Regions from separate parts of the Kitasatospora sp. NPDC088783 genome, predicted to be linked through region 1. Evidence: predicted binding sites of a transcription regulator. Region 1 holds the regulator's gene; the other holds the start of a gene.
What was found. The regulator HspR, encoded in region 1, represses chaperone genes until heat shock. The targets are predictions, from matches to a motif close to TTGAGNNNNNNNNNCTCAA.
Positions count from the first base shown of each region.

Region 2: the regulator HspR is predicted to act here: its motif matches at 10,020-10,038, upstream of lon (endopeptidase La).

Region 1 covers NZ_JBIVKJ010000004.1:122,533-138,376, reverse strand. The annotation lists gene ACIP60_RS13000 ((Fe-S)-binding protein) at 1-1,380, opposite strand, end outside; gene dnaK (molecular chaperone DnaK) at 1,686-3,533, shown strand; gene grpE (nucleotide exchange factor GrpE) at 3,530-4,120, shown strand; gene dnaJ (molecular chaperone DnaJ) at 4,259-5,407, shown strand; gene ACIP60_RS12980 (heat shock protein transcriptional repressor HspR) at 5,415-5,939, shown strand; gene ACIP60_RS12975 (hypothetical protein) at 6,147-7,148, shown strand; gene ACIP60_RS12970 (hypothetical protein) at 7,175-7,330, opposite strand; gene ACIP60_RS12965 (hypothetical protein) at 7,736-8,344, shown strand; gene ACIP60_RS12960 (LuxR C-terminal-related transcriptional regulator) at 8,403-9,374, opposite strand; gene ACIP60_RS12955 (LuxR family transcriptional regulator) at 9,390-10,382, opposite strand; gene ACIP60_RS12950 (LuxR C-terminal-related transcriptional regulator) at 10,527-11,519, opposite strand; gene ACIP60_RS12945 (LuxR family transcriptional regulator) at 11,512-12,639, opposite strand; gene ACIP60_RS12940 (C4-dicarboxylate ABC transporter) at 13,405-14,505, opposite strand; gene ACIP60_RS12935 (LysR family transcriptional regulator) at 14,576-15,505, shown strand; gene clpB (ATP-dependent chaperone ClpB) at 15,642-15,844, shown strand, end outside.
Region 2 covers NZ_JBIVKJ010000003.1:196,008-211,851, reverse strand. The annotation lists gene ACIP60_RS09475 (DUF4097 family beta strand repeat-containing protein) at 1-260, opposite strand, end outside; gene ACIP60_RS09470 (DUF6104 family protein) at 502-684, opposite strand; gene ACIP60_RS09465 (serine/threonine-protein kinase) at 748-2,619, opposite strand; gene ACIP60_RS09460 (multifunctional oxoglutarate decarboxylase/oxoglutarate dehydrogenase thiamine pyrophosphate-binding subunit/dihydrolipoyllysine-residue succinyltransferase subunit) at 2,849-6,595, opposite strand; gene ACIP60_RS09455 (sensor histidine kinase) at 6,897-8,045, opposite strand; gene ACIP60_RS09450 (response regulator transcription factor) at 8,124-8,858, opposite strand; gene ACIP60_RS09445 (rhomboid-like protein) at 9,176-9,889, shown strand; gene lon (endopeptidase La) at 10,061-12,454, shown strand; gene ACIP60_RS09435 (GtrA family protein) at 12,541-13,068, shown strand; gene ACIP60_RS09430 (DUF3533 domain-containing protein) at 13,087-14,130, opposite strand; gene ACIP60_RS09425 (MarR family winged helix-turn-helix transcriptional regulator) at 14,249-14,713, shown strand; gene ACIP60_RS09420 (MDR family MFS transporter) at 14,822-15,844, shown strand, end outside.

The DNA.
Region 1 (15,844 bases):
CTCCTTCTTCAGCTCCTTGACCCAGTCCAGCCGGGCCTTGGTGGCCAGGCCCCACGGGTTGCCCTTGTTCTCCAGGTTCTTGAGCATCGTCCCGGCCTCGGTCGGGAAGCTGCTCTCGATCATCACCTGGTAGCGGCGCATGTCGACGATGTGGTCGATGTGCTCGATGTCGACCGGGCACTGCTCGACGCAGGCGCCGCAGGTGGTGCAGGACCACAGCACGTCCGGGTCGATGACGCCGCCCTCCTCGGCGGTGCCGATCAGCGGGCGCTCGGCCTCGGCCAGGGCGGCGGCGGGGACGCCGGCGAGCTGCTCGGCGGTGGCCTGCTCCTCGCCCTCCATGGACTTGCCGCCGCCGGCCAGCAGGTACGGGGCCTTGGCGAAGGCGTGCTCGCGCAGGCTCATGATCAGCAGCTTGGGCGAGAGCGGCTTGCCGGTGTTCCAGGCCGGGCACTGCGACTGGCAGCGGCCGCACTCGGTGCAGGTGGAGAAGTCGAGGATGCCCTTCCAGGAGAAGTGCTCGACCTGGGAGACGCCGAACACGGCGTCGTCGGCCGGGTCCTCGAAGTCGATCGGGGCGCCGCCGCTGGTCATCGGGCGCAGCGCGCCGAGCGCGGTGCCGCCGTCATCCTCGCGCTTGAAGTAGATGTTGAAGAAGGCCAGGAAGCGGTGCCAGGCGACGCCCATCGAGGGGTTGACGCCGATGGTGATCGCCCAGGCGAAGGAGATGCAGATCTTCAGCATCGCGAACAGGTACACCAGGTTGACCAGGGTGCCGTGCGCGGTGCCGTGGAAGGCGGCGGCGATCGGGTACGAGACCAGGTAGGCCGGGTCGTAGGAGTCGACGCCCTCCAGGGCGCCCTCCAGGCCGCGCAGCATCATGATGCACAGGCCGATGCCGAGGATCGTGTACTCGACGTAGAACGCCTGCCAGGCGATCGAGCCGGCGAACCGGGACTTGCGGCCGGCCCGGGAGGGCAGGCTGAGCAGGCGGATCACCATCAGGGTGAGGATGCCCAGGGTGGTGAGGGTGCCGATCAGCTCGACGAAGACGTTCCACGGCAGCCAGTGGCCGATGACCGGGAGCACGAACTCGGCGTCGAAGAGCTGCCCGAAGGCGTTCACCAGGGTGAGCACCAGCGAGAAGAACCCGACGGCGACGAACCAGTGGGCGACGCCGACGACGCCCCAGCGGTTCATCCGGGTGTGGCCGAGGAACTCCTTGGCCACGGTGGCGACCCGCTGCGCGGGCTGCCCGAATCGGGTGCCGTCGGCGGAGCCGGTGCGCACCACCTTGTAGATGTACAGCGCCGCACGGGCGGCGAGCGCGGTGCCGATCACGAATGTGACCAGCGAGATGACGATCGCTGCTAGCTGCATCGGCTCTCCGTCTCCAGCGGCTCTGGTCCGAGTCTTCCCTTGGGTCCCCCGCAGATTGTACTGGTCGGTAACTTGCAGGGTCGACGCGCCGGACATTACCGCGCGTTAACACTCCGCCAGAAGATGTTCAAGGTATGGCGGCAGTCACTAAGCCCAGACTCACCCGCCCGGAGCAGCCGCCGGACCCCTCGCGACATAAGCGCTCAGTAAAGTTGAGCGACACGGACTCAAAGCTGTTGACGCGGTCCGATCGGTCGTGCATCCTTGAGTCCGTACTGCTCAACTTCTCCTCGGAGGTATTCACGATGGCACGCGCGGTCGGCATCGACCTCGGTACGACGAACTCCGTCGTCAGTGTTCTTGAGGGCGGTGAGCCCACGGTCATCACCAACGCCGAGGGCGCTCGGACCACGCCGTCCGTCGTCGCCTTCGCCAAGAACGGCGAGGTGCTCGTCGGCGAGGTCGCCAAGCGGCAGGCGGTCACCAACGTCGACCGCACCATCCGCTCGGTGAAGCGCCACATGGGCACCGACTGGAAGATCGGCATCGACGGCAAGGACTTCACGCCGCAGCAGATCTCCGCCTTCGTCCTGCAGAAGCTCAAGCGGGACGCCGAGGCCTACCTGGGCGAGACGGTCACCGACGCCGTCATCACCGTCCCGGCCTACTTCAACGACTCCGAGCGCCAGGCCACCAAGGAGGCCGGCGAGATCGCGGGCCTGAACGTCCTGCGCATCGTCAACGAGCCGACCGCCGCCGCCCTGGCCTACGGCCTGGACAAGGACGACCAGACCATCCTGGTCTTCGACCTCGGCGGCGGCACCTTCGACGTCTCGCTGCTGGAGATCGGCGACGGCGTGGTCGAGGTCAAGGCCACCAACGGCGACAACCACCTCGGCGGCGACGACTGGGACCAGCGGGTCGTCGACCACCTGGTGAAGGTCTTCCAGTCCGGCCACGGCGTCGACCTGTCCAAGGACAAGATGGCCGTCCAGCGCCTGCGCGAGGCCGCCGAGAAGGCCAAGATCGAGCTGTCCTCGTCCTCCGAGACCTCGATCAACCTGCCCTACATCACGGCCTCCGCCGAGGGCCCGCTGCACCTGGACGAGAAGCTCACCCGCTCGCAGTTCCAGCAGCTCACCTCGGACCTGCTGGACCGCTGCAAGGTCCCGTTCCACAACGTGATCAAGGACGCCGGCATCCAGCTGTCCGAGATCGACCACGTGGTCCTGGTCGGCGGCTCGACCCGCATGCCGGCCGTCGCCGAGCTCGTCAAGGAGCTGACCGGCGGCAAGGACGCCAACAAGGGCGTCAACCCGGACGAGGTCGTCGCCATCGGCGCCTCCCTGCAGGCCGGTGTCCTCAAGGGCGAGGTCAAGGACGTCCTGCTGCTCGACGTCACCCCGCTGTCCCTCGGCATCGAGACCAAGGGCGGCATCATGACCAAGCTGATCGAGCGCAACACCACGATCCCGACCAAGCGCTCCGAGATCTTCACCACCGCCGAGGACAACCAGCCCTCCGTGCAGATCCAGGTCTACCAGGGCGAGCGCGAGATCGCGGCGTACAACAAGAAGCTCGGCATGTTCGAGCTGACCGGCCTGCCGCCGGCCCCGCGCGGCCTGCCGCAGATCGAGGTCACCTTCGACATCGACGCCAACGGCATCATGCACGTGGCCGCGAAGGACCTCGGCACCGGCAAGGAGCAGAAGATGACCGTCACCGGCGGCTCCTCGCTGCCGAAGGACGAGGTCAACCGCATGCGCGAGGAGGCCGAGCGCTACGCGGAGGAGGACACCAAGCGCCGCGAGGCCGTCGAGACCCGCAACCAGGGCGAGCAGCTCGTCTACTCGACCGAGAAGTTCATCGCGGACAACGCGGACAAGCTCCCGGCGGACGTCAAGACCGAGGTCGAGACCGCCATCGGCGAGCTCAAGGAGACCCTCAAGGGCGAGGACGTCGCGGCCATCCGCACCGCCACCGAGAAGGTCTCCACCACCGCCCAGAAGCTCGGCGCGGCGCTGTACGCGCAGGCCGACGGCGCGGGCGCGGCGTCCGGCGCGGCCGGGGCCGGCGAGGCGGGCCCGAAGGAGGACGACGTGGTCGACGCCGAGATCGTCGACGACGAGAAGCCCAAGGGCGGTGCGGCATGACGGAGAAGCCGCAGGGCGAGCAGCCCGGCGACGACTCCGCCGCCGAGGAGGCCGTGCTCAAGGCAGCCGAGGAGGCCGTCGCGGGTGCGGGTGCCGACGAACTGGCCGCCGCCAAGCGCGAGGCCGGCGAGCGCACCGCCGACCTGCAGCGGCTCCAGGCCGAGTACCAGAACTACCGCAAGCGGGTCGAGCGCGACCGGGCCACCGTCCGGGAGATCGCGGTCTCCAGCATCCTGGAGTCGCTGATCCCGGTGCTGGACGACATCGGCCGGGCTCGCGAGCACGGCGAGGTGACGGGCGGCTTCAAGTCGGTCGCCGAGTCGCTGGAGACGGTCGTCGCCAAGCTCGGGTTGCAGCAGTTCGGCAAGGAGGGCGAGCCCTTCGACCCGACCATCCACGAGGCGCTGATGCACAGTTACTCGTCGGACGTGACGGAGGACACCTGCGTGCAGATCCTCCAGCCCGGGTACCGGATCGGCGAGCGGATCATCCGCCCGGCGATGGTCGCGGTCGCGGAGCCCCAGCCGGGCACCCAGACCACCGGCGAGCCGGACGGCGACCAGGCTGACGGCCCGTCCGACAGCTGAGTAGAGTCCCCGTGCGCTGCGGAGTCGTACGTCGTCCAGTACGACGGCCGGCTCCGCAGCGCCGTATCACGGCACCGCACCGCGCGGTGCCGGCAGGCAACAGAACTTCGGGATTCCGGGAGGTGGCGGTCAAAGGCCATGAGCGCTAAGGACTACGTGGAGAAGGACTACTACAAGGTCCTCGGCGTGCCCAAGGACGCCACCGCCGCAGAGATCAAGAAGACGTACCGCAAGCTGGCCCGCGAGTTCCACCCGGACGCGAACAAGGGCGACGCCAAGGCCGAGGAGCGCTTCAAGGACATCTCCGAGGCGTACGACGTGCTCTCCGACGAGAAGCGCCGCAAGGAGTACGACGAGGCCCGCTCGCTGTTCGCGGGCGGCGGCTTCCGGCCCGGCGGGGCGGGCGCGGCCGGGGGCTTCGACTTCGGCGACCTCTTCAACGGCGGGAGCGGCTCGGGCGGCGGCGGGATCGGCGACGTGTTCGGCGGCCTGTTCAACCGCGGCGGTCGGCAGACCGCCCAGCCGCGCCGCGGGGCCGACGTCGAGACCGAGGTCACGCTGAACTTCGAGGAGGCCGTGGACGGCGCGACGGTGCCGCTGCGGATGACCTCCCAGGCCGCCTGCCGCGCCTGCGCCGGGACGGGCGCCAAGGCCGGCACCACCCCGCGGGTCTGCCCGACCTGCGTCGGCGCGGGCACCGTCAGCCGGGGCCAGGGCGCCTTCGCGCTCTCCGAGCCCTGCCGGGACTGCAAGGGCCGCGGCATGATCGTCGACGACCCGTGCACCGTCTGCCACGGCAGCGGCCGGGCCTCCTCGGCCCGGACCATGCAGGTGCGCATCCCGGCCGGGGTGCAGGACGGCCAGCGGATCCGGCTCAAGGGCAAGGGCGCCCAGGGCGAGCGCGGCGGCCAGCCCGGAGACCTGTACGTCACGGTGCACGTCGACCCGCACCCGGTGTTCGGGCGCAAGGGCGACAACCTCACGGTGACCGTGCCGGTGAGCTTCCCCGAAGCCGCGCTGGGCGGCACCATCGAGGTGCCGACCCTGAACGGTCCGGCCGTGAAGCTCAAGCTGCCGCCCGGCAGCGCCAACGGCCTGACCATGCGGGCCCGGGGCAAGGGCGCCACCCGCAAGGACGGCACCCGCGGCGACCTGCTGGTCACCGTGGAGGTCTCGGTGCCCAAGCACGTCGACGGAGACGCGCTGACCGCACTGGAGCAGTACCGCGAGGCCACCGCCTCGGACGACCCGCGAGCCGCCCTGTTCAAGGCGGCGGAGGGAGCGTGAGACCCCGATGAGTCCCCATCCCGACAGCAGCCGCGACGGCACCGGCCGGATCGGCCCCGGCCCCGGCCTGGGCGAGGGCCTGCCCGGCGGCGGCCGCCCCCGCGCCGCCGCCCCGCCGTACGTGCTCACCGAGGACACCCCGGTCTACGTCATCTCGGTCGCCGCCGAACTCTCCGGGCTGCACCCGCAGACCCTCCGCCAGTACGACCGCCTCGGCCTGGTCAGCCCCGACCGCACCGCCGGCCGCGGCCGCCGCTACTCCGCCCGGGACATCCAGCAGCTGCGCGAGGTCCAGCGGCTCTCCCAGGACGAGGGCATCAACCTGGCCGGGATCAAGCGGATCATCGAGCTGGAGAACCAGGTCGCCGCCCTGCAGTCCCGCGTCACCGAACTGGTCGACGCCCTGGAGGGCGCCGCCGCCACCCTCCAGCAGCGCGAGGCCGCCGTGCACGCCTCCTACCGCCGCGACCTGGTCCCCTACCAGCAGGTCCAGCAGTCCAGCGCGCTGGTGGTCTGGCGGCCCAAGCGCTGAGCGTCCGGCACCGAGCCGCCGACACCCCTCCCGTTCGGGGGGTGCCGGCGGCTTCCGCGTCCTGTCAGAGTTCTTTTCCGGAGCGCCGCCCGCCTGTCCGCAGTCCGGTAATCCGAGGGGGATCGGGAGACCTTCGCTCTATGATGCGGGCCGGAGGGCACGCGCCGGATCCACCAAAGGCCCCAGCTCAGGCAAGGAGTCATGGACATGAGCACTGAGCGGAGGAACCCCGCCGCAGCCCCTGGCCTTTCCCCCGAGGCCCGGGCCCTCTACACCCGGGCCGTGCAGAGCGGCGGGAAGCTGACCGGGCGCCACGCCCTCCCCGCCGACCGGGACGACCCCGCGCTGCACGAACTGCTGGACGTCGGACTCCTGCAGCCCGAGGTGGGCCCGGCCGGGACGTACGCGGTGAAGGACCCCCAGCAGCTGGCCGAGGCATTGTCACTGGGCTTCCAGCTGGAAGCCACCAGAATCCTGCACCGCTCGATGGCGACCACCCAGGCCCTGCAGGAACTCCACCAGGAGTACCTGGCCTACATCGCGCACCCCGAATCCGGCGGCGCCATCGAATACGTCCAGGGCCGGGGGAACATCAACGAAAACCTGGCGGCGATCATGGCCAGCGCGTCGAATGAAATGCTCACGGCACAACCCGGCGGCGGCCGCGGCGAGGACGCCCTGAAGATAGCGATCGCCCGCGATATGGAATTCGTGGAACGCGGCGGGACGATCAGGACCATCTACCAGCCGAGCGCCCGCTATTCGAACCCGACGATCAGCTACGTCCAGGCGGTGACCCAAGAAGGTTGCCAGGTGAGAACACTGGACGAGGCCTTCGCCAAGCTGATCGTGATCGACCGGAAGGTCGCCGTGATAACCGTCGGCGACGAGCAGAACCGGGACCGCGCGGCCTTCGTCCGGGACGACGCCGTCATCGACTACATCGTGGGCGTCTTCCACAGTCAGTGGGAGCGGGCCATCCCCTTCACCGGCGGCCACGAAATACCGCCGCAGGTGGTGTCCAGCATGCGCAAGCAAATCGTCCGCATGATGCTGGAGGGCATCGCGCACCGCACGATCGCCCGGCGCATCGGCCTCAGCGAGCGCACCCTCGCCCGCCACATCGCCGAAATGCGCGAGGAGTACGGGGTGGAGACGCTCTTCCAGCTCGGGTGGAAGATCGCACAGGCCGAGGGGCCGACGGGCTGAGCTCGGCGGCCCCTCGACGCCGGGGCCTACCAGTGGCTGTCCATGTCCGCCACGAGGGCCTTCTGCACCACAGTGGTCTCGGAGGCGCTCCAGTAGGAGTCCGCGCTCGCCGGGCCGGCTCCGAGAAACACAGTGATGCCCAGCAGAACAGCCGCGATCAGGATACGACGGACCTTCAGCACAACATCACTCCTTTCGGGACAAATCCATCGCGAGCATCGCCCGCTCGAACGATGGCCGCACCAATTTCCGACATATGATTCCCCATCAACCGCCCTCACGTCACCCCACCCCCCTCAACATGCCGGGGATCGGTCGCTGAAATGTGCATGTCGGCGCGCACGAACGGGGGCCGCGGCCCGAGGTGTCATCTATCCGCCAGGCAGCCAGATGCCACCGTGCGCCAGTGGACTCGTTGACACCCGGCGATGGACGATCAGCTAGTCGTAACCGCAGTAGCACAATCCAGCGCGTCCACCGCACCGGCCGCCGAACCCGGAGCGCGGCAATCTCCGGGTCCTCAACCGCCGTTCCGACGGACAGGGGGCATCGGACCCGACGGCCGAATCACCACACCCGGAGTCGACATGAGTGAGCACCACCTGCAACACCGCGCCGAGGGGCGCCGCGCACGCGTGTTCCTGGCCGCGCCGCTGATGCGGCTGACCGGCCCGGCGGACAGTGTGGTGACGCTGGCCAGCCGGACCAGGCTGACCACGCTGCGCAGCACGCTGCTGGACAGCGGGGCCGCGGTGTACAGCGCGCACCACAGCGACGCGTGGACGGTGGCCGGACGGGCGCCGGAGCAGCGGGTGCCGTCGGACTTCCGGGCGATGCAGAGCGCGGACCTGGTCTTCGCGTACGTGGGCGCCCCGCTGTCGGCCGGGGTGAGCCTGGAGCTCGGGTGGGCGTCGGCGCTGCGCAAGCCGATCGTGCTGCTGGTGGACGAGGCGATCACGCACAACCCGCTGATCGCCACCATCGAGCAGGTCTCGCCGGTGCTGCCGCTGGTCTTCGACGACACCTGGTCGCAGGAGGCGCTGCACCACACCGTGGAGACCGCGCTGGACTGGGCCGGGATGGCGCTGTCGCTGCGCGGCGGCTTCTGGACCGCGCCCGGCGACCAGTTCCCGCGGCCGCGCCGCGAGCACGCCGGCCCGTACGGCTTCTGGTCCCCGGAGATCGCCACCGGCTGACGGCCCGTCCGCCCCGCGCCACCGGCCCGTCCGCCCGTCCGCCCGTCCGCTCCCCCGGTCACCCGGCTCCCCGCATCCGCCAGCCCAGCTGGAAGAGGGTCTCCGCGCCGTGGAGTTCGCGCAGCCGGGAGATGTGCGCGGCGACGGTCCGCTCGCCGAGGCCCAGCCGGGAGGCGACGGCCTTCTGGGTCAGGCCCTGGGCGAGCAGCCGGCCCACCTGCTCGTGGACCGGCACCGCGCTCTCGTCCGCGCCCCCGTGCTCGGCGGAGCGCCACTGGACCCGCTCGGCCCGCTCCCAGTCCCGCTCGAAGGCGGCGACCAGGAACGCGACCACCGCCGGGTCCTCGATGAAGGCGGCACTGGAGTCGTCGACCGACGCCGGGACGACGGCGATCCGGCGGTCGAAGACCAGCAGCCTGCTGAACGGTTCGCTCAAGGTGCGGAACCGGCCGCCCCAGCCGGTCACCCTCTCCGCCCAGCGCACCGTCGGCCCGTCCAGCAGCGCGGCCGGCTCGTGGACGGTGCGGACGGCCGCCCCGCGCTCCAGGAAGCGGCGGGTGCGCTCCGGCGACCGGTCCAGCAGGGGGGTCGACCCGGCCCCGCCGGGGTGCAGGGCCAGCTCCTCCTCGCGCGCCCCGTCCGCCAGCCGTCGGACGCGCTGCCGGATCTGCTCGGTCCGCTCGACGTGCTGCACCACGCTGGAGCGGTCGGCCCGGCGCGGGGTCGCGTCGTAGGCGTGGGTGAGGTCCTCCAGCAGCGCGGGCAGCTCCTCCGCGCGCAGCAGCATCCGGGTGCCCTCGGCGCGCAGTCGGGCGCTGATCCGGTCGCCGACCGCCCGCGGGTCGGCCGCCGTCAGCACCTGCGCGGCGGCGTCGTGCACCAGCAGCCCGAGCTCCAGCAGCCGCAGCACCCCGGCCGGGTCCTGCTCGACCGCCTCGCGGAACGCCACCCGCCCGCCCTGGTCCAGGACCTGCTGGTAGAGCCGCCGCTCCGCCTCGCTCGGCAGGGCGACCGGGTTCGCCTCGCTCACGGGTCCCGCTCCTTCTCAGCCGTCCGCACGGGGCGCTGCCCCCGGCGGCGCGGCGGGTCGTCCGGACGCCCCGCGCAGCTGCCAGCCCAGCTGGAACAGGGTCTCCGCATCGTAGAACTCCCGCAGCCGGGCGATGTGCCCGGCCACCGTCCGCTCCGAGAGCCCCAGCCGGGAGGCGATCGCCCGCTGGGTCAGGCCCGCGGCCAGCAGGTCGGTGAGTTCGGGCGGCACGCCCGTCCTGCGCGGGCGGCCGGCGGCGGCGTGCCAGTCGACGGTCGCGGCGCGGGCCCAGTCGCGCTCGAAGCGCTCGACCAGCAGGGCGACCAGGGCCGGGTCCTCGACGAAGGCGGCGCTGGAGTGGTCGGCGGCGGCCGGGATGACGGCCACCTTGCGGTCGAAGACCAGCAGCCGGGTGAACGGCTCGTCCAGGACCCGGATGCGTTCGCCTAGGTCGGTGACGTCGGCCGCGTAGGAGGCGGTGGGCGGGTCGGCGAGCGCGCCGGGCGCGTAGAGGGTGCGCAGGGCGATGCCGGCGTCCAGGTGGGTCCGGGTGAGTTCGAGGGACTGCTGCAGGAACTGCCGCGGCCGGGCGCCGCCGGGCTGGGCGGCCAGGATCTCCTCGCGCGTCTCGGACTCGACCTGGAGGATGCCGTGCCGGATCTGCTCCACGTCCCGGACGTGGTGCACCACGCTGGAGCGGTCGTCCCGGCCGAGCGCCGACTCGTAGGCCAGGCTGAGCGGTTCGAGCAGCGCGGGCGTCTCCTCGGCCCGCAGCAGCAGCCCGGCCCCCTCGGCCCGCATCCGGGCGCCGAGCCGGCCGACGGCGGTGCGCGGGCTGACGGCGGTCAGCGACTCGTCGACGGCGTGGTGCACCAGCAGTCCGAACTCGACCAGGCGGTGCACGGCGTCCGCGTCCAGCCGCGCCGCCTCGCGGAACATCATCCGGCCGCCCCGGGCGAGGACTTCGCGGTACAGGGCGCGTTCGGCGTCGCTCAGCAGGGGGTTCACCTCGTTCCCTCCCGCACCGGCCGGCCGGTGGCGGTGCGCGGGTCGACGGCGGTGGGCCGCTCGCTCCCATCGTGCTGGACCGGCGGCCCGAGGGCGAGCAGCCGCGCGGGGAGGGGGGCGGGTCCGGGCCGGGGCGGCGGGGTGTCAGGCACCTGGCTTCTCCCGCCGCATCAGCCAGCCGAGTTGGAAGAGCGTCTCGGCGCCGTGCAGGTCGCGCAGGCGGGAGATGTGGCCGGCGACGGTGCGCTCGGACAGGCCCAGGCGGGAGGCGATCGCCTTCTGGGTCAGGCCGGCGGCCAGCAGGCGGCCGACCTGGGCGGAGGCGGTCCGGGTGGGGTCGCTGTCCAGGAGGCTGTGCCAGGGGACGCGTTCGGCGCGGGCCCAGTCGCGTTCGAAGTTGGCGACGATCATGCCCACGGTGGCGGGGTCGGAGAGCACCGCGGCCCGGGAGAAGTCCTCGGCGGCGGGCACCACGGCGGTGGCCCGGTCGAAGACCAGGGCGCGCTGGAAGGGCTCGTCGAGCAGCCGGACCTCGCCGCCGGCCCTGGTGACGGTGGCGGCGTAGCGGATCACGGCGGGCTCGGTGAGCACGGTCGGCTGGTAGAGGGTGAGGATGCGGCAGCCGCGGCGCAGGACCGGCAGTTCCTGGCGCAGGGACAGTTCCAGGGCGGCGGGCAGCGGCTGTCCGGGCTGCGAGGTCAGGGCCTCCTCCCGGCAGGCGGAGCCGAGTTGGGCGATCCGCTGGCGGATGTGCTCGCGTCCGGTGATCTGGAGGTCGGCGGGGACGGGCCCGGCCGGGCGGGGCACGCTGTCGTAGGCGGCGATCAGCGGTTCGAGGTCGGCGGCCAGGCGTTCGGCCCGGTTGAGCAGGCGGGTGGCCTCGGCGTTCATCTCGGTGCCGAGGGTGTCGGCCACGAAGCGGGGGTTGACGGCCAGGTAGGAGCCGTCGTGGCCGTCCAGCATCAGCAGGCCGGTGCGCAGCAGCCCGGCGAGGGCGGGCCGCTGCGGGGCGGGGAGGGCGTCGGCGGCGACCCGGCCGCCGGCTTCCAGGACGTCCAGGTAGAGGCGCCACGCCTGCGCGTCGATCGGCCCGCAGGCCGAGGCGGCGGGGGCGGTGGCGGGGGTCGGGTCAGCCACGTCCGCCGCCGCCTCTCATCAGCCAGCCGAGCTGGAACAGGGTGCCGGCCCCGTGCAGGTCGCGCAGGCGGGAGATGTGCCCGGCGACGGTGCGCTCGGACAGGCCCAGGCGGGTGGCGACGGCGCGCTGGGTGAGGCCCTGGGCGAGCAGGCGGCCGACCCGTTCGGTGATGGCGCGGGTGAGGGTGCGGCTGTCGAGGCCGTGCCAGTGGACCTGCTCGGCGCGGGCCCAGTCGCGTTCGAAGCCGGCCACCAGGTAGGCGATCGCGGCGGGGTCCTCGACGAACGCGGCGCGGCTGTGGTCCTCGGCGGCGGGGATCACGGCGATCCGCCGGTCGATGACGATCAGCCGGAGGAACGGCTCGTCCAGGACGCGCAGTTGGGCGCCGTGCTCGGTCATCGTGGTGGCGTGCCGGACGGCGCTGTCCTCGGTGAGCGCGACGGGCTGGTAGAGGGCGCGCAGGGTGGCGCCCCGGCTGAGCATCCGCCGGTCCTGGGTGTGGGCGAGTTCGAGGACGGCGGGCGGGCGGAGCCCGGGCTGGGCGCTGAGCAGTTCGAGGCGGCAGTCCGAGACCAGTTGGGCGATCCGCAGCCGGATGCCCTCCTGGCCGTCGATGTAGACGGCCTGCCTGGTCCGGTCGGCGGGCCGGGGGACGGCGTCGTAGGCGCGGGCGAGCGGGTCGAGCGCGGCGGGCAGCCGGCCGGCGTCGAGCAGCAGGCGGGTGGCGCGGGAGCGCAGGTCGGCGCCGAGGCGTTCGGCGACGGCCCGCGGGCTGACCGCGACGTAGCAGCCGTCGATCCGGTTGGGCAGCATCAGGCCGATCGCCACCAGCTGCTCCAGCAGGGCCTGTTGGCGCTCGGGGGTGAGGTCGGTGCCGAGCGGGGGCGGCGCGTCCAGCGGGATGCGGCCGCCGGCGGCGAGGACGGCCAGGTAGAGCCGGGTGGCGTCCTCCTCGGGCAGTCCGGCGTCCGGGTCGAACGGGGGGCCGAAGGACAGGCCGCCGGGGGAGTGGTCGCCGGGGGGCGGGAGGTCGGGGGACGGGCCGTCGAGGGAGGCGTCGCCGCAGGCCGGGTCACCGAGGGACGGGCCGTCCGGCGTGCCGGGGACACCGGGGGTCACGGGTGGGGCCGACGTCACGGGTGCGCCGGACCGGTCGGTGTCCGGATCGGACTTCGGGTGGTCCGCTGCCACGTCGAGCACTCCCTGCCGTGTTCCTCCGTTTGCGGATGATGATCCCAGAGGGCCGTCGGGCTCGACGGCGGGAGTCACCCCCGCGGGCCGGGCGCGCCCCCCGGGCCGGGTGCCGTCGGCACCCGGACCCCGGAGGACCCGCTCGTGTCACGCCAGCGTCATGGCGCTTCGGCGAGGCGGAGCAGCAACGCCTCGCCGAGCCGGTCGGGCAGCCACCACCACACGTGGCGTCCCGGCCGGTGCTCTTCCCCCCCGTTGCGCAGATGCGAACGCACCTGTCGCCCCCACGCGAAGAGCAAGTCGCCGACTCGGGCTGCGGCTGCCCCGGACGACTTGGCGTGTCTACACCCTCACAGCGGGACGCACTCCGAACAAGTGCTCTCCGGCTGCAGGTTCCCGCAAGTGCAGGAACATGCAGCAAACGTCCCGGCCCGGTGCCCGGAATGACGCTTTCCCCGCATTGCCCCCCTCTTCCGAACAGGCATTCGAAAAAGGGGGAGAGGGGCCCTGACCGGGGGCGTCGCGGCCGGGCGGAATGTCACTGCCCGGAACGGGAATTCGGCAATCCTCCGCCGAACCCACCGATCCGGAATCCACTGCGCCGAATATCGGCCGGGCCCGAACGTCCCGCCCGGCCGTCGCTCCGGCCGTCGCTCCGGCCGCCCGCGGCGGCCCCGGCGGCCCCGGCGGGCCTCAGAGCAGGCGGCCCGCCCGCAGGCCGACCGCGGTCCGCGCCAGCGCCACCGCCCAGGCGGCGAGCAGCAGCAGGTAGAGCCCGGCGGCGAGGGCGGTGAATCCGCCGAACCCGGTGTGCCGGGCCAGCGCGGTGGTGCCGGTGACCAGGGTGCCGACCGGGAAGGTGAAGGCCCACCAGGTCATCGCGAACGGCATCCCGGCCCGCAGGGCCCGCAGGTTCGCGGCGAGCGCCACCGCCAGCCAGAGCAGCGCGAACCCCGTCACCGTGACGCCGTACACCTCGGCCAGCGCGCGGGCCGCCGCCCCGGCGCCGGGGCCCGCGCCGGGCAGCGCGAGCGGCAGCGCGTCGGCGAACTGGTGGACGGCGGTGGTGGACTGGCCCAGCGGCCCGAGCACCAGGAACAGCGACGGGGTGAGCACCAGGGCGGGCAGCTTGCTGTGCAGCAGTCCGCCGAGGACCACCGGCAGCAGCGCCAGGGTGGCCAGCAGGCTGGCCCCGAACATCGCCACGCACCCGTACAGCAGCGCCTGCCGGGCCGCCCCCGCGGGCAGGTGCGGCACCAGCGCGGGGCCGAGCGCCGCGGACACCATCGGCGCGACCACCGGCAGCAGCCAGGTCGGGTTGGCCTCCAGCGCGGACAGCCGGTGCCGGGTGACCATCAGGTACGGCAGCCCGGCGGCCACCGCCAGCGCGTACGCGGTGCCCGCCGTCCACAGCAGCACGTCCAGCGCGAGCGCGGCCGGCTCGCCGAGCACCGGGCCGCCGACGGTGAGCGCGCCGTAGCCGACGGCCAGCAGGGCCATCGGCGGGCAGCCGTAGAAGACGGCGGCGGACGGGTCGGCCAGCAGGGTGTGCCGGGCCTGCTCGCGGTGCCGGGTCAGGTGGACGGCGCGGCCGGCCAGCAGGGCGGCCAGCATCAGCAGCGAGAGGGTCCAGACCGCCTCGGCGAAGGCGGTGCGGCCGGGGACGTCCAGCGGCAGCGCGGCGGCGGCGTTGCCGGTGATCGCGGTGCCCATCACGGCGGCGTACCAGTGGGGTCCGAGCCGGGACAGGTCGGGGGTGCGCAGGGTGGTGCGCGGCGCGAGGAGGGTTGCCATGACTCCACCGTCCCCGCGCGGGCGGGACGGCGGTAGCGAGCCGCCCGCTATGAGGACATAGCCTGGGCCTATGGCTCTCTCCCCGCACGTCCCGGAACTCGGCGCCCTGGAGCTGCTGCTCGCCGTGGCCCGGCTGGGCAGCGTCGGGCGGGCCGCCGCCGAACTGGGCGTCAGCCAGCCCGCCGCCAGCGCCCGGATCAAGGGCATGGAACGGCAGATCGGGGTGCCGCTGCTGGAGCGCTCGCCGCGCGGCTCCCGGCCCACCGAGGCGGGCCGGCTGGTGGTCGAGTGGGCCCGGCAGGTGGTCGAGGCCGCCCAGGCGCTGGACGCCGGGATCGACGCGCTGCGCGGCCGCCGGGACGCCCGGCTGCGGGTGGTGGCCAGCCTGACCGTCGCCGAGTACCTGATGCCGGGCTGGCTGCTGGCCCTGAACGAGGCCATCCCGGGCACCGCCGTCACGCTGCGCACCGCGAACTCGCACGACGTCGCCGCCCAGGTGCTGGCCGGCGAGGCCGACCTGGGCTTCGTCGAGGGCACCTCCACCCCGCCCGGCCTGTCCGGCGCGGTGGTGGCCGCCGACCGGCTGGTGGTGGTGGTCTCCCCCGAGCACCGCTGGGCCCGCCGCCGCACCCCGGTCACCGGCGCCGAACTGGCGGCCACCCCGCTGGTGCTGCGCGAGGTCGGCTCCGGCACCCGGGAGGTGCTGGAGGAGGCGCTGGCCCCGTACGGCGGCCCGGCCGCGCCCCGGCTGGAGCTGGCCTCCTCGACGGCGCTGAAGGCGGCCGCGATGACCGGCGCGGGCCCGGTCTGCCTGAGCGAGCTGGCGGTGACCGAGGAGCTGGCCACCCGCCGGCTGGTCGCCGTGCCGCTGGCCGGGCTGGAGCTGCAGCGCCCGCTGCGCGCGGTCTGGCCGGCCGGCCAGCGCCCGGCCGGGCCGGCCCGCGAGCTGCTGGGGCTGACCCGGGCACCCGGGCCGGGCCGGGCCGTCCGGAGGGGCTGAGCGGAGCAGCCGGAAGGGCCGCCCGAACGGGCTGAGCGGAAACCCTTCGTAAAACCTGAGCGGAATACGCTCAACTTAGTGCATGCTGTACTCAGCAGACTCGTACCAGTCCCGAGACGAGAGGGGTATGCCCGCAGTGGACGCCAGTAAGTTCACCAGCAAGACGCAGGAGGCCCTGTCCTCCGCCATCCGGCAGGCCAGCGCCGCGGGGAACCCGGACGTCAAGCCGGTGCACGTCCTGCTGGCCCTGCTCGACCAGCCGGAGGGCCTGGCCCGTCCGCTGCTGGAGGCCGTCGGGGCGGACGCGGGGCGGGTCGCCGCCGCCGCCCGCCAGCAGGC
Region 2 (15,844 bases), on a different contig from region 1:
GAGAAGAAGGACTTGACCGTCTGCACCGACTTCACGGCCTCGCCGAACTCGCCCCAGCTGAGGTCCTTGTAGGTGACGGTGAGCACGCCGTCCTCCAGGGCGACCTGGAGCGGCTCACCCTCCAGCCGGGCCACCTCCAGCCGGGCGGGCCCCTCGGTGGGGACCACGTTCACGGTGCCGTCGACGACCCGCACGTGCAGGGTGTGCACGCTCTCGTCGAAGGCGATCTGCTGAGTGCTGTCTACCGTCCACTGCGTCATGTCCGACTCCCCGTCCTCCCATACGCGATGTATCGCGTCGTCCTGTTATTCACGATATATCGCGTGGCGCGGAAGTCAAGGCGCTCCGGCCCCCACCCCGACCCGGAGCGCACCCCGAGCCGACCCCGAGCCGGACTCCGGGGCGGGGCCGGACCGGGCTCCGGGCCGGGCTCCGGGAACGCGAACGGCCCGGGAGGCGAACTCGCCTCCCGGGCCGCGCTGCTGACGTCGCGTCAGCCGGTCACTCCTCGTCGTCCTCGTCGTCCAGCCGGGCCAGCCAGGTGGCCAGCCGCTCCACCGGCACCTCGAAGTCCGGGTTCAGGTCCACGAACTCCCGCAGGCGCTCGGCCAGCCACTCGAAGGTGACCTCCTCCTCGCCTCGCCGGCTCTCCAACTCCTCGATGCCGCGGTCGGTGAAGTACACGGTGGTTCGCTCCGGGGGTGGGTGGTTCCAGGTCCGTCGGAACCCAGGATAGTGGCGCGCCGATCAGCCGTTGTACCGGTAGTAGCTGAGCGAGAGGGAGACCGCGCCGTCGTTGGTGACGTTGGTGACCTTCATGATCGCCACGCTCCAGCTCTGCCGGTTGCGCACGCAGATCATCCGGCCCGGCGGCAGGTCCCCGTACGGGAACGCGGCGCTGGGGTTCTTGTCGATGGCGTCCGAGCACTCCTGCGGGGTGAGCGAGTCCGCCTTGCTGAGGTAGCGGTCGAAGTCGTCCGGCACGGACAGCTTGTCGTAGCCCGGCCGCACCAGGCCGTCGCTGACCGAGGTCGGCACCACCTTGCCGTTGACCAGGTCGAAGCCGTAGTCGCTGCTGGGCGCGGACAGCTCGCGGTCGGTGTAGACCGCGGTGAACCCGGCGGGCGCCCCGCTCGGGCGGGCCGACCCGGAGGGCGAGGACTTCGGGCTGCCGGAGGCGGACGGCGGCGGCGGCGACACCTGGTCCTGGCCCACGCTGTCGCCCCCGGCGCCGCCGCCGGTGGGGCTCGGACCGACCGTGACGGTCTCGGTGGCGACCGGGGTGCCCCCGGTGTCGCCGCCCAGCTGCTTCATCAGCACCAGCCCGCCCGCCGTCCCGGCCAGCAGGGTCACCAGCGCGACGATCAGCAGGGTCTTCCAGGACACCCCGCGGTGGCGCTCCGCCGGTCCGGCCGGGGCCGGCTCGGCGGCGAGCGGGACGGCCGGGCCGGGCGGCGGGGTGTGCTGCTCGGCCAGCCGCACCGTCGGGTCGGCCGGGGCCACCGGGCCGGTGACCGCCTCGGAGACCGGGGTGGGCGGCCCGAACACGCCCGCCGGCGGCGCCACCGGGGCGTGCTGCTGCACCGGCGGCGCCACCGGGGCGTGCTGCACCGGCGGGGCGAGCGGCTGCGGGGGAGTGGTCGGCAGGGTCGGCGGCGCGGCCGGCAGCGGGGTCGGCGGGGTCCGCGGCAGGTCGGAGCGCCGGGTGATCTCGGTGTTCACCTGCCCCGGCAGCCAGTCCTCGCCGAACCGCAGCTGCCCGCCCACCGCCGGGTGCTCGCGGGCCGCCAGGATGATCTCGGCGGGCGTCGGCCGGTCCGCCGGGTCCTTCGCCAGGCAGCGCCCGATCAGCTCGCGCAGCGGTGCGGGCACGCCGTTCAGCTCCGGCTCCTCGTGCACCACCCGGTACAGCACCGCGGTGTCCGGGCCGTCGCCGAACGGCGGCGCGCCGCCCGCCACGTACGCGGCCAGCGCGCCCAGCGCGAACACGTCGGTGGCCGCGGTGACCGGCCGCCCCTGGGCCTGCTCCGGCGACATGAACGCCGGCGAGCCGATCCGGTAGCCGGTGCCGGTCAGCGCCGTCGCGTCGGCGGCCCGCGCGATGCCGAAGTCGATCACCCGCGGCCCGTCCGCGGCCACCAGCACGTTGGCCGGCTTGAGGTCCCGGTGCACCACCCGCACGCTGTGGATCGCCTGCAGCGCCTCCGCGATGCCGCCCACCAGCAGCAGCACCGTCCGCACCGGCAGCGCCCCGTGCTCGCGCACCACCTGCTGGAGCGACGGCCCCGGCACGTACGAGGTGACCAGCCAGGGCGCGCCCGACTCCAGGCCGCCGGAGTCGATCACCTGCGCCGTGTACAGCCCGTGGATGCGCTGGGCGCTGCTCACCTCCTGCGCGAAGCGGCGGCGGAACTCCCCGTCCTCGGCGAACTCCGACCGCACCACCTTGAGCGCCACCGGACGGCCGCCCGGCGTGTACGACAGGTAGACCCGGCCCATGCCGCCGGCGCCGAGCCGGGCGAACAGCCGGTAGCCGCCGACCTCGCGGGGGTCGTCCGGCAGCAGCGGCTGGAAGACCGGTGGGAGCGGAGCGGCGTGCTGCGGAGTGTCGGCTGCCATGAGGCGGGTCCCCCTCGGATGAGCGTGTCGAAAGACGGCCGTCCGGCGCGCGGCGCCGGGAACGGCGAACCACAACCTATCGACCCGTCAGAACCCGTGCAGCCCACCGGCTCCCGCAGTGCGTCACGGTCCGGAAACGGAAGCGCCCCCGCCCCCGGAGAACCGGGGACGGGGGCGATCCGTGCCGTGCCGTACGGCGTCGTGCCGTGCAGTGCCGTGCCTCAGCGCGTCAGAGCGAGAACACCTCTTCGATCAGCGCCTGCTGCTCGGCGGCGTGCCGCTTGGCGGAGCCGACCGCGGGGGCCGAGGAGGCCGTGCGGGCGACCCGGCGCAGCCGGGCGTCGCCACCGGAGCGGCCGACCACGACCTGCAGGTGGTCGACCAGGTTCATCGCGATGAACGGCCAGGCGCCCTGGTTGGCCGGCTCCTCCTGCGCCCAGACGAACTGGACGTTCTCGCCGTAGCGGCTCAGCTCCTCCTGGAGCTCGGCCACCGGCAGCGGGTACAGGCGCTCGACGCGGACGATCGCGGTGTCGGTGGTGCCGCGCGCGGTCCGGGCCGCCTCCAGGTCGTAGTAGAACTTGCCGGAGGTGATGACCACCTTGCGGACCTGCGCCGGGTCGACCGTGCTGTCCCCGATCACCGGGCGGAACGAGCCGCTCAGGAACTCGGAGGTGGCGGACGCCGCGGCCTTCAGGCGCAGCATCGACTTCGGGGTGAAGACGATGAGCGGCTTGTGGTGCGGGTTGTGCGCCTGCCAGCGCAGCAGGTGGAAGTAGTTCGACGGCAGGGTCGGCATGGCGACCGTCATGTTGTCCTGCGCGCACAGCTGCAGGAAGCGCTCCGGGCGGGCGGACGAGTGGTCCGGGCCCTGGCCCTCCATGCCGTGCGGCAGCAGCAGGGTGACGCCGGAGTGCTGGCCCCACTTCTGCTCGGCCGACGCGATGTACTCGTCGACCATGGTCTGCGCGCCGTTGACGAAGTCGCCGAACTGCGCCTCCCACATGACCAGCGCGTTGGGGCGGGTCAGCGAGTAGCCGTACTCGAAGCCCATCGCCGCGTACTCGCTGAGCAGCGAGTCGTAGACGGTGAACCGGGCCTGGTCCTCGGTCAGGTACATCAGCGGGGTGTAGTCCTCGCCGGTGTTCCGGTCGATCAGCACCGCGTGGCGCTGGCCGAAGGTGCCGCGGCGGGAGTCCTGGCCGGCCAGCCGGACCGGGTGGCCCTCCATCAGCAGCGAGCCGATGGCGAGCGCCTCGCCGGTGGCCCAGTCGATGGTGTTGTCCTCGACCGAGGCGGCGCGGCGCTGCAACTGCGGCAGCAGGCGCGGGTGCACGGTCAGCCAGTCCGGCAGGTTGACCTGCGAGGCGGCGATCCGCTTGACCATCTCGGCGGAGATGCCGGTCTGGATGGAGACCGGGAAGTCCGCGACCGGGCGGCCGGCCTCGGCCTGGGCCGGGGCGGCGACGGCCTCGCGGACCTCGGCGAACACCTTCTCCAGCTGGCCCTGGAAGTCCTGCAGCGCCTGCTCGGCCTCTTCCATGGTGATGTCGCCGCGACCGATCAGCGCCTCGGTGTAGAGCTTGCGCACCGAGCGCTTCTTGTCGATCAGGTCGTACATCAGCGGCTGGGTGAACGACGGGTTGTCGGCCTCGTTGTGACCGCGGCGGCGGTAGCAGATGAGGTCGATCACGACGTCCTTGTGGAACTGCTGGCGGAACTCGAAGGCCAGCCGCGCGACGCGGACCACGGCCTCCGGGTCGTCGCCGTTCACGTGGAAGATCGGGGCCTCGATCATCCGGGCCACGTCGGTGCAGTACATCGAGGAGCGCGAGGAGGCCGGGGCGGCGGTGAAGCCGACCTGGTTGTTGACCACGATGTGCACGGTGCCGCCGGTGCGGTAGCCGCGCAGCTGCGACATGTTCAGGGTCTCCGCGACCACGCCCTGGCCCGCGAAGGCCGCGTCGCCGTGGATCTGGATCGGCAGCACCGGGAAGGTGGTGCCGCCGAAGTCCAGGATGTCCTGCTTGGCGCGGGCGATGCCCTCGACGACCGGGTCGACGGTCTCCAGGTGCGAGGGGTTGGCGGCCAGCGACACCTTGATGGTCTCGCCGTCCAGGCCGGTGAAGGTGCCCTCGGAGCCCAGGTGGTACTTCACGTCGCCGGAGCCGTGCATCGACTTCGGGTCGAGGTTGCCCTCGAACTCGCCGAAGATCTTGCCGAACGGCTTGCCGACGATGTTCGCCAGCACGTTCAGCCGGCCGCGGTGGGCCATGCCGATGACGGCCTCGTCGAGGCGGTGCTCGGCGGCGGCGTCGATGGTGGCGTCCAGCAGCGGGATGAGCGACTCGCCGCCCTCCAGCGAGAAGCGCTTCTGCCCGACGTACTTGGTCTGCAGGAAGGTCTCGAACGCCTCGGCCGAGTTCAGCCGGCGCAGGATGCGCAGCTGCTCCTCGCGCTCCGGCTTGGTGTACGGCTTCTCCAGGCGCTCCTGCAGCCAGGTGCGCTGCGCCGGGTCCTGGATGTGCATGTACTCGATGCCGACGGTGCGGCAGTAGGTGTTGCGCAGCAGGCCGAGGATGTCGCGGAGCTTCATCATCTTCTGGCCGCCGAAGCCGCCGACCGCGAACTCGCGCTCCAGGTCCCACAGGGTGAGGCCGTGCGAGACGACGTCCAGGTCGGGGTGCTTGCGCTGCATGTACTCCAGCGGGTCGGTGTCGGCCATCAGGTGGCCGCGGACCCGGTAGGAGTGGATCAGCTCGATGACCCGGGCGGTCTTGTTGACCTCGTCGTCGTGGGTGGTGGCCACGTCGGTGGCCCAGCGCACCGGCTCGTACGGGATCCGCAGGGACTCGAACACCTCGTCGTAGAAGTTGTTCGCGCCCAGCAGCAGCTGGTGGATCGAGCGCAGGAACTCGCCCGAGGCCGCGCCCTGGATGACCCGGTGGTCGTAGGTCGAGGTCAGGGTCATGGTCTTGGAGATGCCCAGGCGGGCCAGCGTCTCCTGGGAGGAGCCCTGGAACTCGGCCGGGTACTCCATGGCGCCGACGCCGACGATGGTGCCCTGGTTCTGCATCAGGCGCGGCACCGAGTGCACGGTGCCGATGCCGCCGGGGTTGGTCAGCGAGATCGTGACGCCGGTGAAGTCGTCCATGGTCAGCTTGTTGGCGCGGGCCCGGCGGACGATGTCCTCGTAGGCCTGCCAGAAGCCGAAGAAGTCGAGCGTCTCGGCCTTCTTGATGGCCGCGACGACCAGCTGGCGGTCGCCGTTCGGCTTGACCAGGTCGATGGCGAGGCCCAGGTTCACGTGCTCGGGCTTCACCAGGTAGGACTTGCCGTCCTCCACCTTGTAGCTGTGGTTCATGCCGGGGTTGGCCTTCACGGCCTGGACCAGCGCGTAGCCGATCAGGTGGGTGAAGGACACCTTGCCGCCGCGGGCCCGCTGCAGGTGGTTGTTGATGACGATGCGGTTGTCGATCAGCAGCTTCGCCGGCACGGCGCGCACCGAGGTGGCGGTCGGAACCTCCAGCGAGGCGTCCATGTTGGACGCCACGGCCTTGGCCGGGCCGCGCAGCTGGACCAGCTCGGGGCCCTCCGCGGCGGCCTTCGCGGGCGCGGCGGCGGCCGGGGCCGCCGCCTTCGGCGCGGGCGGCGCGGCGGGGGCGGCCGGGAGCGGCGCGGGAGCGGCCACCGGCTGCGCGGGCGCCGGCGCGACGGGCGCGGGGGCGGCGGGCGCGGCCGGAGCTGCGGCAACGGGAGCGGCAACGGGGGTCGGCTGGGCGCCGACCGGAGTTGCGGCCTGGGTCACTGGAGTCACCTCGGTACCGGGCTTGTAGTCGGCGAAAAAGTCCCACCAGGCACGGTCGACCGAGGCCGGGTCCTGGAGGTACTGCTGGTAGATCTCGTCGACGAGCCACTCATTGGGGCCGAAGCCAGTGGAGCTTGCCGAGCTGGGGGTTTCTTGGTGTGGCGACACGGGGCAACCGCCCTCTTCCGCTTCCTTTTGGGATGGTGGACAGCGGGGATTAAGGCTACGCCTCCGACCAGTGATCGCGCAGTCCCCGGTGGTCAGGCGTCGCCCAGATCACATCGCTGAGCTGGTTTTTGGCTGAATCCGAGCGTTAGAGATGCCGGAAATCAGGGAACTCGGCCCCTGATCGGTCGTGGTCATACCGGCGGAAAATCGGACGAACCAGTGGTCTGGACCATTTTACGGCCCGGGCCGGGGACCGGCACCGAGCAGCCCGGTCCCGGTCTGTACCGATTGCGCCACAGTCTCAGGCCGGCACCGGCGTCCCACCCGGGAGGGTGACCTCGATCCGGCAGCCCGCGGCCGCCTCCGCCACCCGGATCCGGCCGCCGTGCAGGTCCACCGCCCAGCGCGCGATCGCCAGCCCCAGGCCCGTCCCGCCGTCGCTGCCCGGCCCCAGCGCGGTCGGCGAACCGCTGCGGCCGAACCGCTCGAAGACCCGCTCGCGGTCCGCCGCCGGGATGCCAGGACCCTGGTCCTCGACCTCCAGCAGCAGCCCGCCGCCCTCCGCCGCCCGGGCCCGCACCGTCACGGTGCCCCCGGCCGGCGAGTGCTTGCAGGCGTTGTCCACCAGGTTGGCCACCACCTGGTGCAGCCGCTCCGCGTCCGCCACCGCCGCCAGGTCGGCCGGCTGCACGTCCAGCGCCAGCCGGACGTCCTCGCGCCGGGCGTACGCGCCGCCCGCCGTCGCGCCGTCCACCGTCACCCCGCGCAGCACGCCGTCCAGGAACGGGCCGACCCGGAACGGGCGGGAGTCCAGCGGGACCACGCCGTCGTCCAGCTTCGACAGGTCCAGCAGGTGGGTGACCAGCCGGCCCAGCCGCTCGGTCTGCTCCAGCGCGGTGCCCAGGTTCTTCGGGTCCGGCTTCACCACGCCGTCCACCACGTTCTCCAGCAGGCCGCGCAGCGCCGCGATCGGCGTGCGCAGCTCGTGCGAGACGTTGGCGATCAGCTCGCGGCGGTGCCGGTCGGCGGCCTCCAGGTCGCCCGCCATCCGGTTGAAGGTGTCGGCCAGTTCGCCGATCTCGTCCCGCGAGGACACCTCGACCCGGGCGCTGTAGTCGCCCTCCGCCATCGACCGCGCCGCCGCCGTCATGTCGCGCAGCGGCGCCGTCAGGCCGTTCGCCAGGAACTGCATGAACAGCAGCGAGGCGATCAGCGAGAAGATCATGATCAGCCGGATCTGGGTCTCCGAGCGGATCGCCACCACCACCATCCCGGTGGCCAGCACCACCGAGACGACCACCAGCATGGCCAGCTTGCCCTTGATCGACCGGACCGGGTCGAACGGGCGGATGTCGGCCCACACCCGGTGCGCGGCGCGCGCCGCGAGCGAGGGCCGGGGCCGGGGGGAAGCCGGTTCGGCTTCCCCGTTGCGTTGCTGCGGAAAGGTCATGGTGTCCCTGCGACTCGTGCTCGGGGCGGGGCGGGGGCAGCCGCGCGGGCCCGCGGGCCCGGGACCGGCGGGGCCCGGTCAGGACAGCGGGGCCTCCAGCGCGTACCCCACGCCGTGCACCGTGCGGATCCAGCTCGCGCCGATCTTCCGGCGCAGCGCCTTCACGTGGCTGTCCACCGTGCGGGTGCCGGACGCGTCGGTCCAGTCCCACACCTCGGCCAGCAGCTGCTCGCGGGTCAGCACCGCGCGCGGCTGCGCCGCCAGGCAGGCCAGCAGGTCGAACTCGGTCGGCGTCAGGTGCACGTCGCCCGAGCCCAGCCGGACCCGGCGCTGCACGTGGTCGATCTCCAGCTCGCCGAACCGCAGCGACCCCAGCGCGGGGGTGCGGGCCGCCTGCTGGGCGCGCTCCACCCGGCGCAGCAGCACGTTCACCCGGGCCGCCAGCTCGCGCATCGAGAACGGCTTGGTCATGTAGTCGTCCGCGCCGACGCCCAGACCCACCAGCAGGTCCGTCTCGTCGTCCCGCGCGGTCAGCATCAGCACCGGCACCGGGCGCTGCGCCTGGATCCGGCGGCACACCTCCAGGCCGTCGAAGCCCGGCAGCATGATGTCGAGCACCACCAGGTCCGGCTGCCAGGTGTGGAACCCGTCCACCGCGCCCGGCCCGTCATGGGCCACCGCCACCTTGAAGCCCTCTGCTCCCAGCCGGGCCGCGATCGATTCGGCGATGGTGGGCTCGTCCTCCACGACGAGCACCCGTCGCTGGGTGCCCACCGGCCCACTGCTGATCGTCTCTTGCTGGATCTCTGTCACGGTCACGCCACCGCCCCCAGGGCTCGCGGGCCGGCCGTCCGGGGGGACGGCGGGCTCCGCTCGTAGTCGTCTTGTTCCGTCGTCGTCTTGCTTCCGCCGTGCCGTTCCGCGCGGGAGCGCCCCGTCCGCGGTCGCGGCCGGTTTGGCAGGTCCCCGCTCGGACGGGCACGGGCCGATACCTTACCCGGAGCACTTGCGAGCTGTAACGGTACGTGTGCGAGCGGCAGGTGCCGGGGCGGAGGTCTTCACAGAAGTTCCTCAGACGGCTCTCACCCGGCCCCCGTATCGTGGGCCGGACAAGGCGTTCTGGAGGCACCATGACCAGCGCGGAACTGCGTCGACGACTGATCCGCCCCGGGCTGCGGGCCGTGCCCACCCCGCGGGCCAACCCGTTCGCACTCGGTTACCTCGCGCTGCTGCTCGGCACCACCCTGTACGGGCGCCTGGGCGACCCGGAGACCGTGCACCGGCTCCAGTCGCTCTCCTCCACCGACGCGCACAACCTGCTCGTCCACCCCGCCCTCTCCCTGGTCGGCAGCGGCCTGTGGGTCGCCGGACCGGTCTGGATGCCGTACTTCTGGGCCTTCGCCCTCACCGTCGCACCCCTGGAACGACGCGTCGGCGGCCTTCGTGCCCTCGGCGTCTTCGGCGCCGGCCACGTCGCCGCGACGCTGCTCTCGCAGGCCGTCGTGGTCGCCGCGGTGGCGACCGGCCGGGCCGAGAAGGAGCTGCTCGACGCGATGGACATCGGCGTCTCGTACGGCGTCCTCGCCTCGCTGGGCGCGCTCGCCGGGCTGCTCGGCCCGGTGGGGCGGCGGACCGCGCTGGGCGCGGGCGTCGCGCTGGTCGGCCACCAGCTGGTGACCGACCCCGACCTGGTCACCTCGGTCGGCCACCCGGCGGCCCTGGCGGTGGGCGTCTCGCTCTGGCCGCTGCTGCGCGGCCGCGGGCCCCGGCCGCCGTGGCGGGCGCGGCGGGCGCCGGCCTGGCAGGTCCGGTCCCGCCCGGAGACCGCGTCCGTCGAGGGCTGACCGCCCGACCCCCGCGCCGTCCCCCCGTCGTCCCCCCGCCGTTCCCCGTGCCCCGACCGGGGTGCGGGGTTCTCGCGCTGCGTTCACTGACGGTGAACAGCGGGTGGGGAACAATCGCGGTGCACCGAACCTTAGTCAGGTCAGCTCAACTTCACTGACTGGGGAGAGATCATGGCATCGACGTCCGTTCCACTCACCCTGCCCGTGCTGCCGCTCGACGACGAGGTAGTGCTTCCCGGCATGGTGGTTCCGTTGGAGCTCTCGAATCCCGAGGTGCGGGCCGCCGTGGAGGCGGCGCGGGCCGGGAGCGGCGGGGGCAAGCCGCAGGTGCTGCTGGTGCCGCGGCTGGACGGGTCGTACGCGGCGGTGGGCGCGCTGGCGACGGTCGAGCAGGTCGGGCGGCTGGCGGACGGCGACCCGGCGGCGCTGGTGCGGGCCGCGCGCCGGGTGCGGATCGGCGCCGGGACGACCGGGCCCGGGGCCGCGCTCTGGGTGGAGACCACGCCGTTCAAGGAGTCGGACCAGGGGCTGCCGGTGGCGGGGCGGGCGGCCGAGCTGGTCAAGGAGTACAAGGCGCTGTCGACGCAGTGGCTGCGCCGTCGCGGCGCCTGGCAGATCGTCGACCGGGTGGCCGCGATCGAGGACGTCGGCGAGCTGGCCGACCACATCGGCTACGCGCCGTTCGCGACCGCCGAGCAGAAGCTCAAGGTGCTGCTGGAGGCGGACCGCCCGGCCCGGCTGGAGTACGCGCTGGGCCTGCTGCGCGAGCACCTCGCGGAGGAGGAGGTCAACGACACCATCCGCAAGGACGTCGAGGAGGGCGTGGCCAAGCAGCAGAAGGAGTTCCTGCTGCGGCGCCAGCTGGAGGCGGTCCGCAAGGAGCTGGCCGAGCTGAACGGCGGGACGGACTCCGAGGAGGACGACTACCGGGCCCGGGTCGAGGCCGCCGCGCTGCCCGGGAAGGTCCGGGAGGCCGCGCTCAAGGAGGTCGACAAGCTGGAGCGCTCCAGCGACCAGTCGCCCGAGGGCTCCTGGATCCGCACCTGGCTGGACACCGTGCTCGAACTGCCGTGGAACGAGCGCTCCGAGGACGCGTACGACATCGCCGGGGCCCGCGCCGTGCTGGACGCGGACCACACCGGCCTGGCGGACGTGAAGGACCGGATCGTCGAGTACCTGGCCGTCCGCAAGCGCCGGGCCGACCAGGGCCTCGGGCAGATCGGCGGACGCCGGGGAGGTGCGGTGCTGGCGCTGGTCGGGCCGCCCGGCGTGGGCAAGACCTCGCTGGGCGAGTCGGTGGCGAAGGCGATGGGCCGGTCCTTCGTCCGGGTCGCGCTCGGCGGCGTGCGCGACGAGGCGGAGATCCGCGGCCACCGCCGGACGTACGTGGGCTCGATCCCCGGCCGGATCGTCCGGGCGGTCAAGGAGGCCGGGACGATGAACCCGGTGGTGCTGCTGGACGAGATCGACAAGGTCGGCTCGGACTACCGGGGCGACCCGGCGGCGGCCCTGCTGGAGGTGCTGGACCCGGCGCAGAACCACACCTTCCGGGACCACTACCTGGAGGTCGAGCTCGACCTCTCCGACGTGGTGTTCCTGGCCACCGCGAACGTGCTGGAGGCCATCCCCGAGCCGCTGCTGGACCGGATGGACCTGGTCCGCCTCGACGGCTACACCGAGGACGAGAAGGTCGCCATCGCCCGCGACCACCTGCTGCCGCGCCAGCTGGCCAAGGCGGGCCTGGGCGAGGCCGAGCTGACGGTGGACGAGCGGGCGCTGCGCAGGCTGGCCGCCGAGTACACCCGGGAGGCGGGCGTCCGGAACCTGGAGCGGGCGATCGCGCGCATCCTGCGCAAGGTCGCCGCCCAGGTCGAGCTGGGCGAGCGCGAGCTGCCCGCCGCGGTCGGCCCGGACGACCTGCGGGCCCTGCTGGGCCGGCCGCACCACGTGCCGGAGTCGGCCCAGGAGCCGGCCGAGCGCCGCACGGCGGTGCCGGGCGTGGCCACCGGGCTGGCGGTCACCGGGGCCGGCGGCGACGTCCTCTACATCGAGGCCTCGCTGGCGGACGCCGAGACCGGCTCGACCGGGCTGACCCTGACCGGCCAGCTGGGCGACGTGATGAAGGAGTCCGCGCACATCGCGCTCTCCTACCTGCGTTCGCGCGGCGCCGAGCTGGAGCTGCCGGTGACCGGGCTGCGCGAGCGGGGCATCCACCTGCACGTGCCGGCCGGCGCGGTGCCGAAGGACGGTCCGAGCGCGGGCATCACCATGACCACGGCGCTGGCCTCGCTGCTGTCCGGCCGCAAGGTGCGCACCGACGTGGCGATGACCGGCGAGGTGTCGCTGACCGGCCGGGTGCTGCCGATCGGCGGCGTCAAGCAGAAGCTGCTGGCCGCGGACCGCTCCGGGATCACCACGGTGATCATCCCGAAGCGCAACGAGGCGGACCTGGACGACGTCCCCGCCGAGGTGCTGGAGCGCCTGACGGTGCACCCGGTGTCCGACGTCCGCGAGGTGCTGCGGCTCGCCCTGGAGCCGGCCGAGGTGCTGGTGGCGGCGGCCTGACGCCCCGTCCGGCACCACCGGGGGCCCGCGGACCCGTCCGCGGGCCCCTGGTGGTCTCCGGGCGGCGCCGATGGGAGACTGCCCGCATGCCGTCCCCTACGCAGCGCGTGCTGGCCGCCGTCCCGGAGCGCTACCGGCCGTTCCTGGTCAAGCACCGCACGCTGGTGAAGTTCCTGGTGGTCGGAGGGACCTGCTTCCTCCTCACCATGCTGATCAACTTCGGCCTGAAGACCACCGTGCTGGAGAACAAGCCGGTGCTGGCGCTGACCGTCGCGACCGTGGTCACCACGGTGATCTCGTACGTGCTGAACCGGCAGTGGTCGTTCCGCGCGGTCGGGCGCAAGCGGGAGGCGGCCGGGTTCTTCGTGGTGAGCGCGCTGGCGGTGGGGGTGAACGACCTCCCGCTGGTGGCGTCCCGGTACGTGTTCGACCTCCGGACGCCGGACGTGAGCCACTTCGCGCAGGAGGTCGCCGACTTCTTCAGCGGGATGATCGTCGGCACCCTGCTGGCGATGGCGTTCCGGTTCTGGGCGATGAACCGCTTCGTCTTCACCGAGCTGGCCGAACGGGAGCCGGAGGACCGGCGGCCGGGGCGGGAGCCCGAGCGGGTCTGACCCCCGCCCCGGCCGGGCTCACCCCTCGGCCGGGATGGGGCGGCCGAACCGGGGCGGCCGGGCCACCGCGAGGAAGGTCACCGCGACGCCGCCCACCGCCCAGGCCGCCAGCACCAGGAACGGCACGGTGAGGTGGGTGGAGTCCAGGTAGGCGATCGAGCGGGCCGCGGAGGTGCCGGCCCCGTTCGGGATCCACTCGCCGATCGCCCGCCAGAACGCGGGCAGCAGCGGCGGCGGGAAGACGCCGCCCGCGCTGGGGTTGCCCAGCACCACGAAGAGCAGCACCGCCAGGCCGATGCCGACCACGTCGAACAGGCACTCCAGGGCCATCGTGACGGCGCCGACCGAGAACACCACCAGGGTGCCCAGCCCGGTGAGCGCGGCGATCGAGCCGGGCAGCGCGTGCAGGATCGGGCCGATGATCAGCGCGCCGCCGAGGCCCGCCGCGACCGAGTACAGCGCCAGCGTGCCCAGCCGCAGCAGCGCCCGGCCGGTGTTGGCCGGGCGGGAGCCGGCGCTGATCCCGAGGATCGAGGCGACCAGGTAGCCGCCCACGCACCAGCCGACCACCAGGTAGAAGGCGGACAGGCCCTCGGCGTCGCCCTTGGCCAGCGGGATGGTGTCGTCGACCACGACGGTCCGGCCCTGGGCGGCGGCCAGCTTGGTGACCACGCCCTCCGCGGCGGTGGCGGCGGCCGGGCCGCGGGCGTCGGCGACCAGCAGCGCGTCCTCGGTGCCGGTCGGGTCGAACACCCAGGCCGCGTAGACCTTCTGGTCCTTGATCCGCTCCCGCGCGGTGTCGCCGTCCGGCAGCGCGGAGGCGCGCACCGCGCTGTCCGGGACGGACTCCAGCGCGCCGACCAGCTTGGGCGCGACCTCGGGCGGGGCGACCACCGCGATGGACAGCTCGTGCGGCGTCGGGTGGTGCAGCGCGCCCACGTACGAGGTGATGAAGCCGAGCTGGAGCAGCAGGACGGCGACCACCAGGAAGAACGCGCGGGGGGTGACCGCGTCCCGGAGGTCGCCGAGGAATCCCTTGCGCTGCTCTGCCGTGTGGGCCATGGCGGGGCGTCTCCCTCTATATAGCGGTTCGAATGCGGCAAAAAAGTCAAAACGGATACTTCATATCATGAAACAGTTGCGTGCCGGGGGAGGCGCGAGCTGCGCGATACTGAGCGCCATGAGTGACCCCCTGGACCGGCGGAACCCCGCCGAACTGGCGTTCCTCGCGGTCGAGCGCGAGGTGGCGACGCTGTTCCGGCGCAGCCGGGCGCGGGCCGCGGAGACCTCCCGCCTGGTGCACCCCGAGCTGGAGGCCGGGGCGTACGTGCTGCTCGGGTTCATCCGGGAGTCCGGGCGGGCCCGGGTGACCGACGTCGGGCTGCACTTCGGGGTGGGCAAGGCCACCGTGAGCCGGCAGATCCGGGCGATCGAGGAGCTGGGCCTGCTCTGCCGGGAGACCGACCCGCTGGACCGGCGGGCCTCGCTGGTCTCGCTGACCGAGGAGGGCGAGCGGCGGTTCGCGGCGGCCCGGGAGGTGCGGATGGCGCGGTTCCGGGCCTCGCTGTCCGGGTGGGAGCTGGGCGAGCTGGAGCAGTTCGCCCGGCTGCTGGAGCGGTTCAACGAGCTGACCGAGGGGGTCTGAGGGCGGCCGGTCGGGAGGGTTTCTTTACTTGGGCTTGAAGAAAGTTGCCTCAGTCAACTATCGGCGTATAGTTGCTTGAGGCAACGAATTTTTAGTCGAAGGAACCGCATGTCGACGACCCTCAAAGCACCGCCGCAGGTCCAGATGTCCCACCGCCAAGTCCTCGAAGCCCTCTCGGGCCTGCTGCTCGGCCTGTTCGTGGCCGTGCTCTCCTCCACGGTCGTCTCCAACGCGCTCCCGCGGATCCTCACCGACCTGCACGGCGGCGAGTCCGCGTACACCTGGGTGGTCACCGCCGCCCTGCTGTCGATCACCGCCGCCACCCCGCTCTGGGGCAAGCTCTCCGACCTGGTCAGCAAGAAGCTGCTGGTCCAGATCGCCATGGTGATCTACGTGTTCTCCTCGGCGCTGGCCGGCCTGTCGCAGAGCATCGGCATGCTGATCTTCTGCCGGGTGCTCCAGGGCATCGGCGCCGGCGGCGTGATCGCGCTCGGCCAGATCTGCCTGGCCGCGATGGTCCCGCCGCGCGAACGCGGCCGCTACAGCGGCTACTTCGGCGCGGTCTTCGCGCTCGCCACCATCGGCGGCCCGCTGATCGGCGGCGTCATCGTGGACACCTCCTGGCTCGGCTGGCGCTGGTGCTTCTACGTCGGCGTCCCGTTCGCCCTGGTCGCCATCCTGGTGCTGCAGCGCACCCTCAAGCTGCCCGAGGCCCCGGCCCGCAAGCCGAAGATCGACTACCTGGGCGCGACGCTGATCACCGCCGCCGTCAGCCTGCTGATGATCTGGATCTCGCTGGCCGGCAAGAACTACGACTGGGTCTCCTGGCAGACCTTCGTGATGGTGTTCGGCGGCCTGGCGCTGGCCGGCCTGTTCGTCGCGGTCGAGAAGCGCGCCGCCGAGCCGCTGATCCCGCTCGACCTGTTCCGCCACCGCACCGTCGCCCTCGCCGCGCTGGCCAGCGCCTTCGTCGGCGTCGGGATGTACGGCACCACCACCTTCCTCGGCCAGTACTTCCAGCTCGCCAAGGAGAAGTCGCCCACCCAGGCCGGCCTGCTCACCCTGCCGATGATCCTCGGCCTCGCGGTCTCCTCCACCGTGGCCGGCCGGCTGATCACCAAGTACGGCAAG